Pyrococcus horikoshii OT3: one gene and its partner. The protein of the gene in region 1 binds, or shares a complex with, the protein of each later gene. Links are inferred from orthologs where the notes say so. Each region holds a gene or a part of one and is shown on either strand. Other genes may lie near its edges.

Region 1 (3,728 bases):
AGACGCTACTATTATTGGGGCCGAATGGTGCAGGTAAGACAACGTTATTAAGAGTTCTTGCTGGCTTTCATACTGAATACAAGGGATATTTAAAGGTATTTGGTAAATCGCCGCTCGAGGTTAAGGATAGGGTTGCCTATGTACCTCAAACATTCTCCATAAACTCAAGGGTGCCTCTGAGCGTTCTTGACGTTGTGGCAATGGGTGCTATCTATAAAAGGGGAATTGTTCACTTTAATGTTCCCAGGGAGGTCATTAAAAAAGGAATTAAAGTACTCGAATTCTTGGGATTAAAAGATCTATCTAGTAGGTCATTTAGAGAGCTTAGTGGGGGGCAGAAACAAAGGGTTATAATTGCCAGAGCCTTAATGTCGGAGCCAGAGCTCCTTTTACTAGATGAACCTCTTTCTGCATTGGATCCAAAGGCGAGACTTGAAGTAACGTCGGTGCTATCTAGAATAAAAGAAAAATTTGGAATAAGCATGATAATAACAACCCATGATATCAACCCATTGGCGGAGATTGGGGATAAGGTAATGCTAATCAATAAGAAGCTTGTAGCTTTTGGGACTCCTGACGAAGTGTTGAGGGATGAGATAATAGGGAAGGTTTATGGGCCCGCTTCGAAGACAGTTAGAGTTGGAAAGAAGCTGTATTGTATAATAGGAGATGTGCATTTAATGGTGAGGTAGATGATTGAGGAGTATCTCCTTAGGGCCCTGTTAGCTAGCTTAATGGTGAGTACACTATTAGGGTTACTTAGTCCTCTAATTAACGTTAAAGGAGTAGCCTTCCTCACCCATGCCACGTTCCATGCTTTATTATTTGGTGCTGTTTTAGGAATGATTCTAGGATTAATCATGGGTGACCTCTCTTTAATATTCTGGATATCTCTCTTAATTGCCATAATAGTGGTCATTGGAATAGCTGAGATGGAGATTAGGGGTTATTCCTCCGATACGGCCGTTGGGACGATGGCGGGAATAATAGCTGGTTTGACGGTTTTAGGGTTTGGTATTCTGTATAAAGTTATGGCCTCTAGGCCATACTTCGCCCTCTCCGAAAGCATAGTAAGCTACTTAACGGGTGAGATTTTCTTAATTACTTTCGACGATCTGACTCTCCTGGTTATTGGGGGTTTTTTAGTATTTACAATAATGGTAATCTTCTATAGGGACTTCCTTTACTTGAGCTTCGACCCTGAGGGGTTAGAGAGTCACGGTGGAAATGTAAGGCTCTACTTAATGCTACTCTACTTCCTGGTTGGTGCTGTAGGAGGGTTGATCGTTAAGACCGTAGGATTAATCACCCTCCAAGTCTTAGCTGTTTTACCTGGGGCCATAGCTTTAACCATATCAAGGGGAATTAGAGAGTTCGTTGGTATAAGTTTGGGATTAACCTTGGCGATTCAAGTATCATCGACTTTTTTAGGTTACTACTTTAATATTCCCCCAAGTGGATTAGCTACAATATTCCTGGGAACAATATATGGAGTACTTGCCCTCAGGAGGAAAATAATATGAAGGTTGCTGGAGTTGATGAAGCGGGGAGGGGGCCGGTAATTGGCCCGTTAGTAATTGGAGTAGCCGTTATAGATGAGAAAAATATTGAGAGGTTACGTGACATTGGGGTTAAAGACTCCAAACAATTAACTCCTGGGCAACGTGAAAAACTATTTAGCAAATTAATAGATATCCTAGACGATTATTATGTTCTTCTCGTTACCCCCAAGGAAATAGATGAGAGGCATCATTCTATGAATGAACTAGAAGCTGAGAAATTCGTTGTAGCCTTGAATTCTTTAAGGATCAAGCCGCAGAAGATATATGTGGACTCTGCCGATGTAGATCCTAAGAGGTTTGCTAGTCTAATAAAGGCTGGGTTGAAATATGAAGCCACGGTTATCGCCGAGCATAAAGCCGATGCAAAGTATGAGATAGTATCGGCAGCATCAATAATTGCAAAGGTCACTAGGGATAGAGAGATAGAGAAGCTAAAGCAAAAGTATGGGGAATTTGGTTCTGGCTATCCGAGTGATCCGAGAACTAAGGAGTGGCTTGAAGAATATTACAAACAATATGGTGACTTTCCTCCAATAGTTAGGAGAACTTGGGAAACCGCTAGGAAGATAGAGGAAAGGTTTAGAAAAAATCAGCTAACGCTTGATAAATTCCTTAAGTGATCTTAGGTAGTTCATGTAAATTTTTACTGACCTCTCGAAATATTCCCATTTTATTATCTCATAGCTAATAACACCCAATGCAACTGCTCCTGGTGGGACGAGCGGAGTTGCGTAGAATATGAATTGTGTTTTTCCTCCTAAAATGTACTGTAAGGCAAAGAATCCTATTATCGACCAGAACATCCAGAATATCTCTCCTAATCCCTTTCTCCTAAGCGAAACATACGGTACTGCAAATATGAATGCTATCATGGATATCATGAGTATAGGATCCGTTACAGCGTAAACGTCTGGATTAAAGTGAAATGGGAAGGGTTTGAGGGATATGAACCATAGCCAGAATGGAGCTTCAGCGGGATGCTCCCCTTTAAAGCTGAGATGCCAGGAAAAGCTTCCCATAAATTCCTCAAGCCAAGGTATAAAGCCGATCGCTTTTATTATTGGAATCTCCGGAACTAGAAACGCAATTACCGGAAGTACTACTCCAGAAATTATGAACTCCTTGAGGTCCTCTTCTTTAAGTATCTTGGCCCAGAGTATTGGAAATACAAATGCTCCACTGAGCTTTGTCGCCGCTGCAAGTCCTAAGGAAATTCCACTTATTCTAAGCCTCCTTATCGTTAGGAATAGCATGAAGAGGGCAACAAAGAAGGCAACGTGAATGTCTAGCATTGCAACTATTCCCGTAGCAAAGAGCAAGGGATCTAGAGCTACAAACGTCGCTGATATTAAAGTAGCAAGGTAGCTTCTTGCTATCTTGTAGGATACGAAGGCAACTATTAAAACTATCAATGCATGTTCAATTATTCCTGGGAGCCTCCAGTAAAGAGGCTTATCATTTGCTAGCATCCCTAAGGCGATAAGATCTTTCCCCAAAAAAGGGTGTTCGGTGTTTAGGTACTTGTGAATATTTTCTTCATCGGGATATTTATAGCCGGGAACTACAACGATGTCGCTAAAGTTGCTCAGTTCTTTCATAAACCTTTCATAATTTTCTACTGGGATTACATAATAAACACCGGGAAATTTTGAATATGTTTCATACTCTAAAAACCCATTTCTTTCTGCTATCTCCCATATTTTTAGCTTTAGATTTTCCCAATAACTTTCATTTTTTGTATAGTTAAAGGGTAAATACTCAATGTTAATTCCTAGCTTTCTAACCAATTCTGGGATCTTGGGATACTCCCTTACAGACTTCTCTATTTTAATTCCATAAATGTTAATAACGACCTTCCCAACATAAAGGGGCTCCTTCAAAAATATATTAACGCCGGTGGAATTATTATCAATATAGTGCGTTCTTATCCCGAGCATGTTAAGCATGTTTCTTGTTGCAGGAACGTACCAGACCTCATCCCCCATATAATCGTTGAGTCTAGCTTCTTTAATCATGTAATAGGATGGAGCAATTACCAGGATCGATAGGTATAAAATGGAGAAAATCTTCTTCCACTCCCTTTTTAATATAGAGTAATCCAAACTTCTTCACCCCTCCTATAACCTTCGCTGTCCTCTGGGATCTCTAAGTATGCATTGCTAGCCA
Region 2 (3,687 bases), 860 kb from region 1 along the record:
AGATAAAATTGGAAAGAGAAAGCCATTCATAATTTTGGGAGTTCTATTCTCGGGTACCACATACGTTTTAGTCATCTTTATATCAACACCGATCCTCCTTCTATCCCTAAGAGGTACCCAAGGGGCATTAGGAGCTTCCTTCGCACCAGCGCATTCAGCATTGATATCGGAACTTTCTACTAGGGTAGGTTCAATGTTTGGCTTCTTTAATTTCGTGGAGAATATGGGGTTCATGGTAGGGAATTTCCTGGGTGGGTATATAGTGAAAAAGGTGGGAATAAAAAGTGCATTTTTGGCAACCTCCATAGTTTCTCTGGTCTCAATATTGTTCTTGACCCAAGTAAAGGAGAGAGAAAGGAAAAAGAAGAATATTGGTAGTTTTCTTCCAATTAGAGAGGGTAGAGAGTCCGAAAAAGTTGAAATGAAGAGTTCAGCATTTAAAATGTTAATGAAGGGGGAACTTGGAGCGTTCTATCTCTCAGTTTTACTGGCGATGATTGCCTCAGGAGAAGTTTATGCAACCGTTCCAGTGTATTTTCAAGAGAAGTTCGGAGAGGAATTTGTTGGGTTTTTACTTGGAATAGATTCCCTGGCAGCGGCCCTAGGATCACTTCTAATTGGAAGGCTAATAGATAAATACGGAGAAAAGGTATTTTACAAGCTGGCAATTCTTGGATATATATTAACGTTCATAGGTTATGCTTGGGCTACCACTATCATCATTATGGCCCTAGTGTCATTGCTATCGGGAGTGAAATGGGCCATGATTACCAGTTCTGCATCGACTTACGTTGCAAGAAGAGTACCACACAGGGAAAGAGGTCAGGGTATGGGACTTTTAAACACGATGATGACTCTGGGATGGGTGATAGGTCCTTTAATTGGAGGGTTAATAGCAGATAATTTCGGATTCTCAGTAATGCTTTATTCTACAACCCTACCATTAATAGTGAGCTTTCTACTCGCCTTCAAATCCTAATCGTTATTTTTTCGGCCACCTCACGCTTGACCAAAACATTCCCAATAGATCTTGGTAGGGTAACAAGATCCCCGGCCTTAAAGGGGCCATATTCGTTAAGGTTCTCATCAATGATCCTGGGGATATCTGATTTTAAGAGGTACAACTCTAAAAAGCCAGAAGGTGTCTTTGATTCTACTTTTTCTTCCTTTACCTCTACCTCTGTTGTCTCAATTGAAATAGGTTCTCCATTAATAAAGGCCGATAGTACGGCAAATATCTTTTTCTCGTCGCCAACCAAATTCTTCGGCACGCCCTCAAAGGCCATATCTACAATCTTATGCAGTCTGATCTTTAAGATCTCTCGAGCTATGCTTTGAACAAGCGAAAGTTGGGCTAGATATAATCTTTTTTCTATATCCTCTCCCCTTTCTTCATACCTCTCAGCATTTAGTTCCAAGGCCTTCCTAAAGCTAGCCAAATCTCTGTAAAATTCCTCATCTATCTCAGTTAGCTCCTCAGAAGATAATTCCCTCTCGAGAAGACGTCTCAGAACCTCAATATCCATTTGAATCCCCATAAAAAATTATGAAGAAGTATCACTCCTCAACCCTTGGGGCTAGCAGGAACGTTAACCTACCTTCATCCCTAATATAGTACTCCATCTGCATCGGCATTTCATTCCCGAATCTCATTGTCACTTCATCGGCCTTTCCTATTCCCTTTACCATATCCGCTAGATAACTAACCCCATAAGCGCTCTTTGTCTCCTCTTGAACTTCTATATCAAGTAACCCCTCATCCTCCAGGGTTAACTTAACTTCAACTTCCTGGGTTTCTCCTTCCGCTCTCATGATAAACTCATTTTCCTTAGCCATGAACTTTATGCTATCGCTTACTAAGGAAGCATCTTTAACTGCTTCCTTAAGCACTTCGCCCAGAACGACAACCTTTGCTGTATACGGGAGATCAGGTAATTCCACTTCGATCTCTTCAACGTCGATTAGGGGTAATCTAAAGGTTCTAGTAGCAGTCCCTTGGAGGCTTATTTCTAGGAAGTTCTCTTCTCCTTTTCTCAAGATAAGCGTATCCTTGGCCTTACCTCTCTTAAGAACTTTCTTTAGGTGATCCATATTGACACCTATCGTCTCTTCCCCATCCACCTCATACTTACTGAATATGCTCGAAGGTAAGTTAAGGTCAATTAAAACTACTCTACTCGGATCCATAGCCCTCATTGATATTCCTTCTTCTGTTACCTTAAAGGCCGCTTCATCTATAAGCCTGCTGGCCGTCTCTATGAGCTGGGCAAATTCCTTTGCACCCTCAAAGACTATTTCGAATGGCATCTTTTTGCACCTCCTTTAGGATATTAAGCATAAGCCTAACTCTCTCTTTCCCTCTTAGTAAATAAGTTTTTCCATTGTTAACCTCAGGAATCCTTCTATAGGCTTCATCAAGTTCCTTTAAAGCTTTCTCCGCTAACTTAATAAGAACTTTTACTCGTAGCTCCTCCATACGTAGCCACACCTTTTGCACTTATAGAATATCGTTGAGGGTTCATCCCCGGCCCTAGTCTGAACCTCCCAATACCAGGCTTCATGATAGCCGCATTTCGGACAGGTAACTTTTGCAGTTGGTAACGTTGAAAAGTCTTGTTCTATCACTATAACTCCCTCATCGGGCTTATGCTTAATCTCCTCAGTTCTTCTATAGGCTTTAGCATCCTCAGGATTAATGGGTTCCTCGTAACCACACTTCCTACACACGAAAACTCCTCTCTTCTTATCCGGAATCATTATACTCCCGCACCTAGGGCAGAACTTTACCATTTTCTCACCCCCCGTTTAGCCAAAGTTAAGGTAACCTAATTTAAAATAAAAACTTTACCTAAAAATAGGGAGGGGGAAGGAGATGAAGATAAATGAGGTTATAGCAAGAATTAAGGAGGTACTCGATGAAAAAGACGCTATTAGGGAAGAAGCTCTTCAAATCACGAGAGAAATAGTCAGACTTAGTGGCGATGCTATAAAGGCTATGCATAGGGAAGATATGGAGCTAGCTAGGGAAAGACTTGAAAAAGCTTCATTACTAATAGAGGAACTTAAGAAAAAGCTCAAAGAGCATGAAGACCTTTATTATTCAGGATACGTTCAAACTGCTAACCAGGAATTCGTCGAAGCAACACTCCTTTACAGGTATTTGACCAACAAGGATTTCCCAAGCTTTGAAGAACTTGGAGTTCCACCCCAGGACTACATATTGGGAATCGGAGATTTCATCGGAGAGTTAAGAAGGCATTTTTTAATAAACCTCATGCAAGGAAAGCTAGATGTTGCTGAAGATATATACAAATTTATGGAAAATGTGTATGAAGAGCTAATGACACTTGAATATCCAAAAGGACTAGTTAATATAAGACAAAAACAAGATCAAGCTAGATATATCCTTGAAAAAACATTAGAAGATTTAACAAGGGCAAAGATAAACAGAAGTGTTGAGGAGAAGATAGAGGGGTTCCTAAATGTTAGAGAGGATAGCAAATATTCAGAAAAAACTGAGTAAAAGTATAGTCGAAAGGAAGATAAATGAGGTTAGAAAAGTTGCAGCAGTGGACGTTTCATACAAGGAAGAAAAGGCAAGAGCAGCATTAGTTATAACGACGTTTCCAGAGGGAGAAGTCCTGAAAACTAAAGTTATTGAAACAACGGTATCTTTTCCATATATCC

The links. Proteins that work in one complex are often made in the same cells at the same time.
Region 2: the proteins of rnhB (region 1) and PH_RS03110 are in contact, whole or in part, in a crystal structure (PDB 3P83), measured with the Archaeoglobus fulgidus proteins. The link is inferred for Pyrococcus horikoshii OT3 from one-to-one orthologs. Residues at the interface, in WP_010878125.1 of Archaeoglobus fulgidus: Ala74, Ile178, Ala179, Ile183, Arg190, Ser195, Asn196, Leu197, Arg198, Gln199, Lys200, Thr201, Leu202, Asp203, Phe205; in WP_010877842.1 of Archaeoglobus fulgidus: Val39, Ala42, Asn43, Val44, Ala45, Met46, Leu125, Asp168, Ser194, Asn218, Tyr219, Pro220, Ile237, Leu238, Ala239, Pro240, Arg241, Ile242, Glu243, Ser244.

The regions. Positions count from the first base shown.
Region 1 is NC_000961.1:1,455,306-1,459,033, reverse strand. The notes cover bases 352-3,350. They hold rnhB (ribonuclease HII), read left to right. Parts: upstream 352-1,519; coding sequence 1,520-2,182; downstream 2,183-3,350. Other genes in these bases: PH_RS07785 (hypothetical protein), read right to left, coding at 2,156-3,350; PH_RS07795 (metal ABC transporter permease), read left to right, coding at 693-1,523; PH_RS07800 (metal ABC transporter ATP-binding protein), read left to right, coding at 352-692. Also shown: more of PH_RS07800, read left to right, coding at 1-351; more of PH_RS07785, read right to left, coding at 3,351-3,577; glp (molybdopterin molybdotransferase MoeA), read right to left, coding at 3,646-3,728. UniProt on the Methanocaldococcus jannaschii protein: Endonuclease that specifically degrades the RNA of RNA-DNA hybrids.
Region 2 is NC_000961.1:593,207-596,893, reverse strand. The notes cover bases 433-3,390. They hold PH_RS03110 (DNA polymerase sliding clamp), read right to left. Parts: upstream 2,308-3,390; coding sequence 1,558-2,307; downstream 433-1,557. Other genes in these bases: PH_RS03095 (haloacid dehalogenase), read left to right, coding at 2,873-3,390; PH_RS03100 (transcription factor S), read right to left, coding at 2,458-2,790; PH_RS03105 (hypothetical protein), read right to left, coding at 2,285-2,476; PH_RS03115 (Gins 15 protein), read right to left, coding at 969-1,526; PH_RS03120 (MFS transporter), read left to right, coding at 433-979. Outside these bases: more of PH_RS03120, read left to right, coding at 1-432; more of PH_RS03095, read left to right, coding at 3,391-3,523; PH_RS03090 (endonuclease V), read left to right, coding at 3,483-3,687.